DNA from 2 places in the Massilia sp. 9096 genome. Region 1 is predicted to be linked to the other one. Evidence: predicted binding sites of a transcription regulator. Region 1 holds the regulator's gene; the other holds the start of a gene.

Region 1 (5,872 bases):
GAAAAAATAATGTTGACAAGTTTTGACGCGGCCCAGGCGCGTCGTGCGCTCGATCTTGCGCGCGACGCCCTGGAGATCGAGGGCGAAGCGATCCGCAAACTGGCCGAGCGCCTGGATCGCGACGACAGCGTGGCGCATGCGGTTCCCGAGGCGGTCGCCCTGATGCTGGCCTGCCAGGGGCGCGTGGTGGTGTCGGGCATGGGCAAATCGGGCCACGTCGCGCGCAAGATCGCCGCAACCCTGGCCTCGACCGGCACCCCGGCCCTGTTCCTGCATCCGGCCGAAGCGGCGCATGGCGACCTCGGCATGGTCACTCCCCAGGACGTCCTGATCGCCATCTCGTATTCGGGCGAAAGCAGCGAGCTGGCGGTCGTGATCCCGGCCGTCAAGCGCATGGGCGTGCCGGTGATCGCGATGACCGGCCGTCCCGACTCGCGCCTGGCCCAGGTGGCCGACGTGCACCTCGACGTCGCGGTCGACAAGGAAGCCTGCCCGCTGAACCTGGCGCCGACGGCGTCGACCACCGTCACCTTGGCGCTGGGCGATGCCCTGGCCGTGGCGCTGCTCGAACTGCGCGGTTTCAAGTCGGAAGACTTCGCGCTGTCGCACCCGGGTGGGGCCCTGGGGCGCCGTCTGCTCACGCACGTGCGCGACGTCATGCGCAGCGGCGCCGCGGTGCCGAAGGTCAAACCCGACGCATTGCTGACCCAGGCCCTGCTCGAGATTTCGGAAAAGGGCATGGGCATGACCGCCGTCGTCGACGAGGCCGGACGCCCGGTCGGCGTGTTCACCGACGGCGACCTGCGCCGCCTGATCGAAAAGGCCCAGGACTTTTCCAGGGTCGTGATCCGCGACGTGATGCACGCCAATCCGCGCCGCATCCACCCCGAGCAGCTGGCGGTCGACGCCGTCGCCGTGATGGAAGAATTCCGCATCAACCAGATGCTGGTGACGGACGCCGACGACGTGCTGGTCGGCGCGCTGCACATCCACGACCTGACCCGCGCCAAGGTGATCTGATGGGCGTCCCACTGGAACACATGCAGCGCGCGGCGCGCGTCAAAGTCATGATCTTCGACGTCGACGGCGTGCTCACCGACGGCAGCCTGACCTACGACGCCAACGGCGAGATCACCAAGACGTTCTTCGTGCTGGACGGCCTGGGCATCCAGCTGCTCAATCGCAGCGGCGTGCAGACCGCGATCATCAGCGCGCGTACCTCGCCGATCGTGATCAAGCGCGCGGCCGACCTGGGCATCACCCACGTCTTCCAGGGCCAGCACGACAAGCGCATCGCGTTTGCCGAGCTGCTCGAGAAAACCGGCGTCACGGCCGAGGAGTGCGGCTACATCGGCGACGACGTGATCGACCTGCCGCTGCTGTCGCGCGTCGGCTTTGCCGTCACGGTGCCGAGCGGCCATCCGGACGTGCAGTACCGCGCGCATTACGTGACCAGGAATCCGGGCGGACGCGGCGCCGTGCGCGAAGTCTGCGACATGGTGATGCGCGCCCAGGGCACCTACGAACAGGCGCTCGCGCCGTATTTCGGATAAGGATGGAGGCCATGGCCACGAACACTCGCAACAAGCGCACCGCGCACCGCGGCCCGCTGCTGGCCCTGATGCTGCTCGGGGTGTTCGCCGCGTTCGGCAGCTTCTGGCTGCTGCAGGTGATGCAGGGCGACCAGTCGGGGCCGAACATCGATGCGGGCAACGAGCCCGACTACATCATCGACAACTTCAGTTTCGTGCGCATGACCGAGACCGGCCAGCCGCGCTACGTGATCACCGGCGACCGCCTGACCCACCACCCGGCCGACAACACCTCCCTGATCGACAAGCCGATCGTGGTGAGCATGACGGTCGAGCGCCCGCACATGACCATGACCGCCGAGCGCGCGAACGTGAACCAGAACCAGAACCAGGTCGACCTGGCCGGCAACGTCGACATCCAGCGTCCCGGCGCACCGGCGCGCCCGGGCATGGGCGCGCTGCAGCCGCTGCGCATCCGCACCGAGGCCATGACGCTGCTGACGGACGACGAGATCGCCAAGACCCAACTGCCGATCACCATGACGCTGGGCGACGCCAAGGTCGACGCCATCGGCATGGTAGCCAACAACGCAACCCAACAGATCCAGCTGGGCGGCCGCGGCACGGCCACTTTCCCGCCGCGCCAGCAGCGCTGAAGCCCTACTAGAGAGGACAAGCACCCATGAAAAAAATACTCGCTGCCGCCATCTTCCTGTTGCCGCTGGCCGCATCGGCCGAGAAAGCGGACGCCCTCAAGCCGATCAAGATCGACTACAACGATGCCCACGTCGACCAGGTCACGCAGAACTACATCGCCACCGGCAACGTGGTCATCACGCGCGGCACCATGATCCTGAAGTCGGACAAGGCCGAAGTGCAGGAGACCCCGGACGGCTACCGCACCTTCATCCTGACCGCTGCGCCGGGCAAGCTGGCCACCTTCCGCCAGCACCGCGACGACGGCCCCAACATGTGGGACGAAGGCCAGGCCCAGCGCATCGAGTACGACGAGCGCAACGACCTGGTCAAGCTGTTCTCGAAGGCCGTCATCAAGCAGCTCGACGGCACGAAAGTAACGCAGGAGATGGACAGCGAATTCATCTCGTACGACAACCGCAAGGAAGTCCTGGTCGGCCGCAACGACGCCAACGGCGAGAACAAGGTCGGCAATGGCCGCGGCAGCATGACGCTGCAGCCGCACCGCGCACCGGCCGGCGCTGCAGCGCCCGCACCGGCGGCGGCGCCTGGCGCCCCATCTGCCGCACCCGCGGCCACACCGGCCGCCACCCCCGCCGCGGCGCAACCGGCAGCGGCAGGGAACAAGTGATGGAGGTGCGCAACGACGCAGCCGCGATCGCGTGCGGCAGCACCCTGGTCGTCAAGGGTCTCCAGAAAAGCTACGGCAAGCGCCTGGTGGTGCGCGACGTTTCGCTCGAAGTCGCGTGCGGCGAGGTGGTCGGCCTGCTCGGCCCGAACGGCGCCGGCAAGACCACGTCGTTCTACATGATCGTCGGCCTGGTGCCGTCGGACGCCGGCACCATCGAAGTCAACGGCGCCGACATCAGCAGCCTGCCGATCCACCGGCGCGCGCTGATGGGCCTGTCCTACCTGCCGCAGGAAGCCTCGGTGTTCCGCCGCCTGACGGTCGAGGAAAACATCCGCGCGGTGCTCGAGCTGCAGCGCGAGAACGGCAAGCCGCTGTCCAAGGCGCGCATCAACGAGCGCCTCGACCAGCTGCTGGGCGAGCTGCAGATCGACAAGCTGCGCCAGAACCCGGCGCTGTCGCTGTCGGGCGGCGAACGGCGCCGCGTCGAGATCGCGCGCGCGCTCGCGACCGATCCGCGCTTCGTGCTGCTGGACGAGCCGTTCGCGGGCGTGGACCCGATCGCCGTGATCGAGATCCAGCGCATCGTGCGCTTCCTGAAGGAGCGCGGGATCGGCGTGCTGATCACCGACCACAACGTGCGCGAGACGCTCGGCATCTGCGACCGCGCCTACATCATCAACCAGGGTGCGGTGCTGGCCTCCGGCCGGCCCGACGACATCATCGCCGACGAATCGGTACGCCGCGTGTATCTGGGTGAACACTTCAGAATGTAGTTATGAAACAGACGCTGCAACTCAAGACATCACAGCATCTTGCGCTCACGCCGCAACTCCAGCAGTCGATCCGCCTGCTGCAGCTGTCCACTCTCGAGCTGCACCAGGAAATCGAGCAGGTCCTGAGTGATAATCCGCTGCTCGAACGGCTCGACGATCCGCTCGACCGCTCGGTGCGCCTGCTGGGCGACGGCGCCATCAACAACGCCCCGGCCACGCCGGGCGAGGCTCCCAGCCCGGCCAACGCCAACGGCAGCGACGAGCACAGCGCGCCGGCCGCGAACGCCGAGGGCGAGGGCCACGAAGGCGGCGACGACGTGCACGCCGCCGAGCACGACGGCGACTGGGGCGAGGGCGGCCGGTCGAGCGGCGGCGGCGAGGAAGAGGATGGCCGTCCGCAGCTCGAGGCCAGCCCGGTCTCGCTGCGCGAACACCTGATGGAGCAGGTGCGCATGACCTGCGCCGCGGCGCGCGACTGCGCCCTGGTCGAGCTGATCGTCGACGCGCTCGACGACAACGGCTACCTCGAGGAATCGCTGGACGACATCCACGCGCGCCTGCCGGAAGAGCTCGAGATCGAGTTCGACGAACTGCGCACCGCGCTGTCGATGGTGCAGAGCCTCGACCCGGCGGGCGTGGGCGCGCGCAGCGCCGCCGAGTGCCTGGCGCTGCAGATCCGCCGCATGCCGGGCGTGCCGCTGGTGACGCGGCGCATGGCCCTGGTCATCGTCGAGCGCTACCTGAGCTGGTTCGCCCAGCGCGAATTCAACAAGCTGAAAAAGGCGCTCGACTGCGACGACGAGGACCTGCGCGAAGCCCAGGCCGTGATCCGCCGCTGCAACCCGCACCCGGGCGCCGCGTTCGCTTCGGACGTGTCGGACTTCGTGGTGCCGGACGTGATCGTGCGCCGCGCCAAGGATGGCTGGAGCGTGCAATTGAATCCCGAAGTGATGCCGCGCCTGCGCGTGAACAGCCTGTATGCGCAGGCGCTCAAGCAGGGCAAATCCGAGACCCAGATGAGCGCGCAGCTGCAGGAAGCCAAGTGGCTCATCAAGAACATGCGCCAGCGTTTCGACACGATCCTGCGCGTGGCCCAGGCCATCGTCGAACGGCAGCGCAACTTTTTCTCGCACGGCGCGGTTGCCATGCGGCCCCTTGTTTTACGCGAGATAGCTGATACACTAGGTTTACACGAGAGCACAATTTCTCGCGTCACAACGCAGAAATACATGCTGACCCCGCACGGCATGTTCGAGCTGAAGTATTTCTTCGGGAGCCACGTTGCCACCGAGGCGGGAGGCGAAGCATCATCGACGGCCATCCGGGCTCTCATCGTACAACTCACAGGAGCAGAAGACCCCAAGAACCCTTTATCCGACAGCAAGATCGCGGAGATGCTAGGGGAACAGGGAATGGTCATTGCGCGGCGCACGGTCGCCAAATACCGTGAGGCGCTCAAGATCCCGCCCGTTAGCCTTCGCAAATCCTTGTAACAAACGCTGCCTGTTGCGCTCCTGCGCACGCTTGCGGCAGCGTATCTTCAAAGGAGTGTGTGTATGAATCTCACCATCAGCGGCCATCACCTCGATGTCACCCCAGCCATCCGTGAATACGTACAGAACAAGCTCGAACGCATCACCCGCCATTTCGATCAAGTGATCGATTCCCACGTCATCCTCTGCATCGACAATCTCACCGAAAAAGACAAACGCCAAAAGGCCGAGATCAATCTGCGGGTGGCGGGAAAGATCCTGCATATCGCCAGCGCCGCGCACGACCTGTACGCCGCGATCGACATGCTGATGGACCGCCTGGACAGGCAGGTCGTCAAATACAAGCAGATGCTGCAGAATCATAGTCACACCGGACACAAGCGCATGCTGGATGAAGGAGACAGTGCAGCCGCCACGGCCTGACGCCGTCCGCAGCACAGCATGACGAAGGGCGCACTGGCGCCCTTTTCGTTTTATGATGCGGCTAGATCAACCATCTCCGACATCATGAGCGCAGACGCTACCCGCGAACACGTGCAGACCCGCATTGCCAACGGCACCGGCACCTTTACCCTCGACCGGCCCAAGGCCCTCAATTCGCTGTCGCTCGACATGGTGCGTGCGCTGACGCAGACCCTGCTGCTCTGGCGCGACGATCCTGCGGTCGATGCGGTCGTCATCGCCAGCAGCAGCGAAAAAGCGCTGTGCGCGGGCGGCGACATCCGCTTCTTTTACGAAGCCGGCCGT
Region 2 (5,872 bases), 540 kb from region 1:
ACGAGATCGAGGACGCCAGGCCCGAGCACCTGGAAGCCGGCTGCAACGTGCTGCTGCATGCGATGCTGGAACGCGCCGGGGTGGCCGGACAGGCGTATGCCGCGCCGGAAGCGGTATCGGAAGCCGCATCGGCAGCATGACCAGCGCCGTTCCTCGATAGCAACATTAACGGATTGTTACGATAAATCCGGCCGTCGCGTGTTTACAGGCAAGCCACGGCTGGTAGCATGGTGCGGTCATGGCGCCACCCGGCGCCGCCTTGCATGAAGCCGCCGATGCTGAACGGGTATTACGAGACACCGCTGGTGCTGATTTCGATCCTCGTGGCGATCGCGGCGTCCTATTGCGCACTCAGCCTGGCCGGCCGGGTCGCCCAGTCGCGCGGGCGCGCCATGCTGGCCTGGACCGTGGGCGGCGCCATCGCCATGGGTTCGGGCATCTGGGCCATGCACTTCATCGGGATGCTGGCGTTCCGGCTGCCGATTCCGACCGCATTCGACCTGCCGATCACCTTCGTCTCGCTGCTGCTGCCGATCGCCGCCTCGATGCTGGCGCTGTGGCAGGTCAGCCGCTTCGAGCTCGGGCGCACCCGGCTGGCCGTCAGCGCGCTCCTGATGGGCATCGGCATCGCCGCCATGCACTACACCGGCATGGCGGCGATGCGCATGGCGCCGGGCATCGTCTACGATCCGTGGCTGTTCGCGCTGTCGGTGCTGATCGCGATCGGCGCCTCGGCGCTGGCGCTGTGGATCGCGTTCCGCCTGCGCCGCAATACCCCGCGCGTGTGGCTGATGCGTCTGGGCGCCGCGGTCGTGATGGGCGCGGCCATCGTCGGCATGCACTACACCGGCATGGCGGCTGCCATCTTCCCAGTTGGCAGCGTCTGCCTGGCGGCGCGCGCCGGCGTAGAGCACGAGGGCCTGGCGACGCTGGTCGTGATCGCCAGCTTCGGCGTGCTCGGGCTGGCCTTGCTGGCCTCGCTGTTCGAGGCGCGCATGCAAGCCAGCGCGCGCATGCTGGCCGCGACCGAAGCCAGTGCGCGCGAGCGTGACGCCCTGCTTGCGCGCGAGCGCGCGGCGCGCGACGAGGCCGAACGATTGTCGGCGATGAAGGACGAATTCCTGGCCACGCTGTCGCACGAGCTGCGCACGCCGCTCAACGCGATGCTGGGCTGGGCCGGCATGCTCCAGCGCGGCGTGCGCGACGACGCCACGCTCAAGCGCGGCCTGGAAGCGATCGAACGCAACGCGCGCGCCCAGGGCCAGCTGATCGAAGACCTGCTCGACATGAGCCGCATCGTGGCCGGCACCGTGCGCCTGGACGTGCGCCCCCTCGAGCCGGCGCGCGTGATCGAGGCGGCGCTCGCCACCGTGCATCCGGCGCTGCTGGCCAAGCGCATCGAGCTGCGCTGTGCGCTGCCGGACATCGGCGAGGTGCGCGCCGACCCCGGCCGGCTGCAGCAGGTGCTGTGGAACCTGCTGTCTAACGCGGTCAAGTTCACGCCGAGGGGCGGCAAGGTCGAGGTGACGCTCGCGCGCGAGAACGACCAGGCCGCGATCCGCGTGATCGACTCCGGCATCGGCATCTCGGCCGACTTCCTGCCTTACGTGTTCGACCGTTTCCGTCAGCAGGACGCGTCGATCACGCGCAAGCACGGCGGCCTGGGCCTGGGCCTGTCGATCGTCAAGCAGCTGGTCGAGCTGCACGGCGGGACCATCGCGGTCGACAGCGCCGGAGAAGGCGCCGGGGCCGTGTTCACGGTGCGCCTGCCGCTGGCCGAGCCGCAGGCAGGCGCGCCCGCGCGCGCTACGCCCACGCGTGCGGGCGCGGCGCTGGACGAGGGTGCGCGCGCGGCGCTCGCGCAGGCGCAGGCGGTCGACCTGTCCGGCGTGGAGGTACTGGTGGTCGACGACGCGCTCGACACGCTCGACGTGCTGGAGCAGATCCTGCGCCACAGCGGCGCCGGGGTCGTCTGCGCGGGCGGGGCGCTGCAGGCGCTCGAACTGATCGAGCGCACACGGCCGGACGTGATCGTCAGCGACGTCGGCATGCCCGACGTCGACGGCATGGAGATGGTGCGGCGCATCCGCCGGCGCGCGGCGGCCGACGGCGGCGCGACGCCGGTGAACGCGCTGACGGCGCTGACGCGCCAGGACGACCGCGACAAGGCCTTCCAGGCCGGCTTTACGGACTACCTGGCCAAGCCCGTGGATCCGGACGCGCTGGTCGCGAGCATCGCGCGCGCGGCCCGGCGCAGCGTGGCGCCGTTCGACAAGGACGCTTGACGCTGAAGTCCAAGGACGGTCACTGGAAGGTGGTCTCGCGCTCCGGCGTTGCGCTGATGCGGTGGATCGACAGGTCGGCGCCGTCGAATTCCTGCTCGGGGTCGAGGCGCAAGCCGACTGTTTTCTTCAGCACGCCGTACACGATCCAGCTGCCCACAGCGGCGATGACGATGCCAGTCAACGTGCCGAGCAGTTGCGACACGAAGGACACGCCGCCCAGTCCGCCCAGCGTGCGCGTGCCGAAGATGCCGGCCGCGATGCCGCCCCAGGCGCCGCACAGGCCGTGCAGCGGCCACACGCCGAGCACGTCGTCGATCTTCCAGCGGTTCTGCGCCAGCGTGAACATCAGCACGAAGATGGCGCCCGCGACCGCACCGGTGACCAGCGCGCCCAGCGGGTGCATCAGGTCCGAGCCCGCGCACACGGCGACCAGGCCGGCCAGCGGACCGTTGTAGACGAAGCCCGGGTCGTTCTTGCCCATCACGAACGCGATGAGCGTGCCGCCGACCAGCGCCATCAGCGAATTGACGGCGACCAGGCCGTTCATCTTGTCCAGTGTCTGCGCGCTCATCACGTTGAAGCCGAACCAGCCGACGGTCAGGATCCACGCGCCCAGCGCCAGAAAGGGGATGTCGGACGGAGGGTGCGCCGAAACGCGGCCATCCCTGGTGTAGCGTCCGCGCCGTGCGCCCAGCAGCAGCACGGCCGGCAGCGCGGCCCAGCCGCCGACCGCGTGCACCACGACCGAGCCGGCGAAATCATGGAAGGGCGCGCCGAATGCGGCTTGCAGCCAGTCCTGGAGACCAAAGCGATTGTTCCAGGCGATGCCTTCGAACAAGGGATAGACGAGGCCGACCAGCAGGGCGGTGGCGGCCATCTGCGGATGGAACTTGGCGCGCTCGGCGATGCCGCCGGAGATGATCGCAGGGATCGCCGCGGCAAAGGTGAGCAGGAAGAAGAACTTCACCAGTTCGTAGCCGTTCCTGGCGACCAGGGTCTCGGTCGCGCTGAAAAAGTGGATCCCGTAGGCGATGCCGTAGCCGACGAAGAAATAGGCGATGGTCGACACGGCGAAGTCGATCAGGATTTTCACCAGGGCGTTGACCTGGTTCTTGCGGCGCACCGTGCCCAGCTCGAGGAAGGCGAAACCCGCGTGCATCGCCAGGATCATGATCCCGCCGAGCAGGATGAAGAGCGCATCGGCCCCGCTTTTCAAGACATCCATTGCAATCACTACTCCAAAAAAGTGCAGATTGATTCCGAATTGAATCAATGAGCACTCCTGAGTAGCAATTTGCGTTCCAATTTGGTGAAGGCGCGCACCCGAGGTGTGCATGTGCACAAAGACGCGCCGTTTGCGTGCGCAGGCACTTCTACGGTGCGCCGCCGCGCCAAAATGGTGAATCGGCAGCGCCGATTGCGAATGGCAGTGCTACGTCTTCGTGTCGAGTTGACAAACAAATCATCCTTGGCGATCTTGGGTGCACAGGAGAGCGGTCGCCAATGGCGGTCAAGGCGCACTCAGTGACAATACGGCAGCAACACAGGCATGGGCGTCACGCCCGGACTGAGGTATCCTTTTAGAAATCATTCTGACCAGGATACGCATGAAACCTGTCGCTTCGCCGCTGCGCGCGTTGCTCGCCGCCGCTTGCCTCATCAGCCTCGTCCCGGCGCTGCCGGCGCTGGCCGCCGCGCCCAAGATCGCCGGCCCCTCGGCGGCGATCCGCCAGGCCGGCCAGCTCAAACAGATCGAAGAGCGCTTCTACGACGCGCGCGCACGCTTCGAGCCGCTGCTGTACGCCACCGCCAACGGCGACAGCCGCTACGACGACCAGCTCGGCCTGTCGATCGCGCCGCAGGTACGCGCGCGCTACTTCGCGCTGAACCATGCGTTCCTTAGTGATCTGTCCAAGGTCGACCGCAGGCAGCTCGCGCCCGCGAACCAGCTCGACTACGACATCCTGGTCTCGGAAATCCACAGCCAGCTCGACCTGGAAGCCTTCCCCGAGCACCTGCTGCCGCTGAACCAGTTCGACAACGTGCCCAGCACGCTGGCCAACTATGCCGGCGGCACCGGCTCCCAGCCGCTGGCGACGCCGGCGCAGTACCGCGCCTACCTGAGCCGCCTGCAGCAGCTGCCGGCCTGGATCGACCAGGCGGTGGCCAACATGAAGGAGGGCATCCGCACGCAGGTGGTCCAGCCGCGGCCGATCACGCTCAAGATGCTGGCCCAGTTCAAGCAGATGCGCGCCGCCACGCCGGAGGCCAGCGTCTTTTACACGCCGGTGAAGAACATGCCGGCCGGGTTCGGCGACGTGGATAAACGCGCCCTGGGCGACGGCTACCGCAAGGCCGCCGTCGACATCGACGCCGCGCTCGACCGCCTCAACGCTTTCCTCGAAAAAAGCTACCTGCCGGCCAGCCGCAGCAGCGCCGGCTACGGCGCGCTGCCCAACGGCCAGGCCTGGTACCGCGCGCGCATCCGCAACAACACCAATCTCGACCAGGCGCCGGACGCGATCCACGCGCTCGGCCTGAAGGAAGTCGCGCGCATCCAGGGCGAGATCGCCAAGCTGGCGCCGAAGATGGGCTACACCGGGCCGCTGAACCGTTTCCCGCAATGGGTCGCCGGGCAGCGCAAGTACAAGCCCTTCACCAGCGAGCAGCAGGTGCTGGAGCGCTACCGCCAGATCTACGCGCAGGTCGAGGCCAAGCTGCCCGAGTACTTCACGCTGCTGCCGAAGGCCAGGCTCGACATCCAGCTCGAGCCCGAGCTGACCCGCGCCACCGCGTCCGACCACTACACGCCGGTCGCTGCGGACGGCTCGCACCCGGGCGTGTTCTGGGCCGTGGTCAACGATCCGAAGGAATACGACACGGTCGGCATGACCACGCTGCTGCTGCACGAGGGCGTGCCCGGCCACCACCTGCACGCGGCGCTGCTCAAGGAACTGCCGCTGCCGGACTTCCGCAAGTTCTTCACGGAACACCCGAGCGCGGCCGCCTACACCGAAGGCTGGGCGCTGTACTGCGAGACGCTGGGGCGCGAATTCGGCTTCTACGACGACCCGGCCGCCTACTACGGCCACCTGAACGACGAGCTGCTGCGCGCCGTGCGCCTGGTGGTCGACACCGGCATGCATGCCCAGGGCTGGTCGGAACAGAAGGCGGTGAAGTACACGATGGACACGCTCGGCTACAGCGAGGACCAGGCCACCAACCAGATCGAACGCTACATGGTCTGGCCGGGCCAGGCGCTGGCCTATAAGACCGGGGCGCTGAAGATCCTCGAGCTGCGCGCGCGCGCGCAACAGGCGCTCGGGCCGAAATTCAGCTACGCCAGGTTCCACGCGATCGTGCTCGGCGACGGTACGCTGCCGCTGCCGATCCTGCAGGCCCAGGTCGAACGCTGGATCGCCAACGCAGGCAAGGACTGAACATCATGAGCACCGACATCGACGACCACGCCACTGCCGCGACCGCCGCGGCGGGCGGCGCGCCCCAGTTGGGCAAGCACCGCATCGAAGCCCTGGTCGACGGCATCTTCGCGGTGGCGATGACGCTGCTCGTGATCGACCTGCGCC

What was found. Region 1 encodes sigma-54, which starts transcription at its own class of promoters, with help from an activator protein. Its sites were predicted from a motif close to TGGCANGNAANCTGCTTT; they were not measured.
Region 2: FA90_RS23685 (ammonium transporter) is a predicted target of sigma-54. The motif match lies at 3,572-3,589, and genes of this name have one in related genera.

What each region holds. Positions count from the first base shown of each region.
Region 1 covers NZ_JQNN01000001.1:4,872,222-4,878,093, forward strand. Annotated here, with positions in the region: gene FA90_RS21150 (SIS domain-containing protein) at 1-1,020, shown strand, start outside; gene FA90_RS21155 (HAD family hydrolase) at 1,020-1,553, shown strand; gene lptC (LPS export ABC transporter periplasmic protein LptC) at 1,565-2,188, shown strand; gene lptA (lipopolysaccharide transport periplasmic protein LptA) at 2,215-2,859, shown strand; gene lptB (LPS export ABC transporter ATP-binding protein) at 2,865-3,632, shown strand; gene FA90_RS21175 (RNA polymerase factor sigma-54) at 3,635-5,125, shown strand; gene hpf (ribosome hibernation-promoting factor, HPF/YfiA family) at 5,189-5,548, shown strand; gene FA90_RS21185 (enoyl-CoA hydratase/isomerase family protein) at 5,633-5,872, shown strand, end outside.
Region 2 covers NZ_JQNN01000001.1:5,415,729-5,421,600, forward strand. Annotated here, with positions in the region: gene FA90_RS23675 (Zn-dependent hydrolase) at 1-140, shown strand, start outside; gene FA90_RS25295 (MHYT domain-containing protein) at 264-2,285, shown strand; gene FA90_RS23685 (ammonium transporter) at 2,305-3,510, opposite strand; gene FA90_RS23690 (DUF885 family protein) at 3,893-5,725, shown strand; gene FA90_RS25300 (TMEM175 family protein) at 5,731-5,872, shown strand, end outside.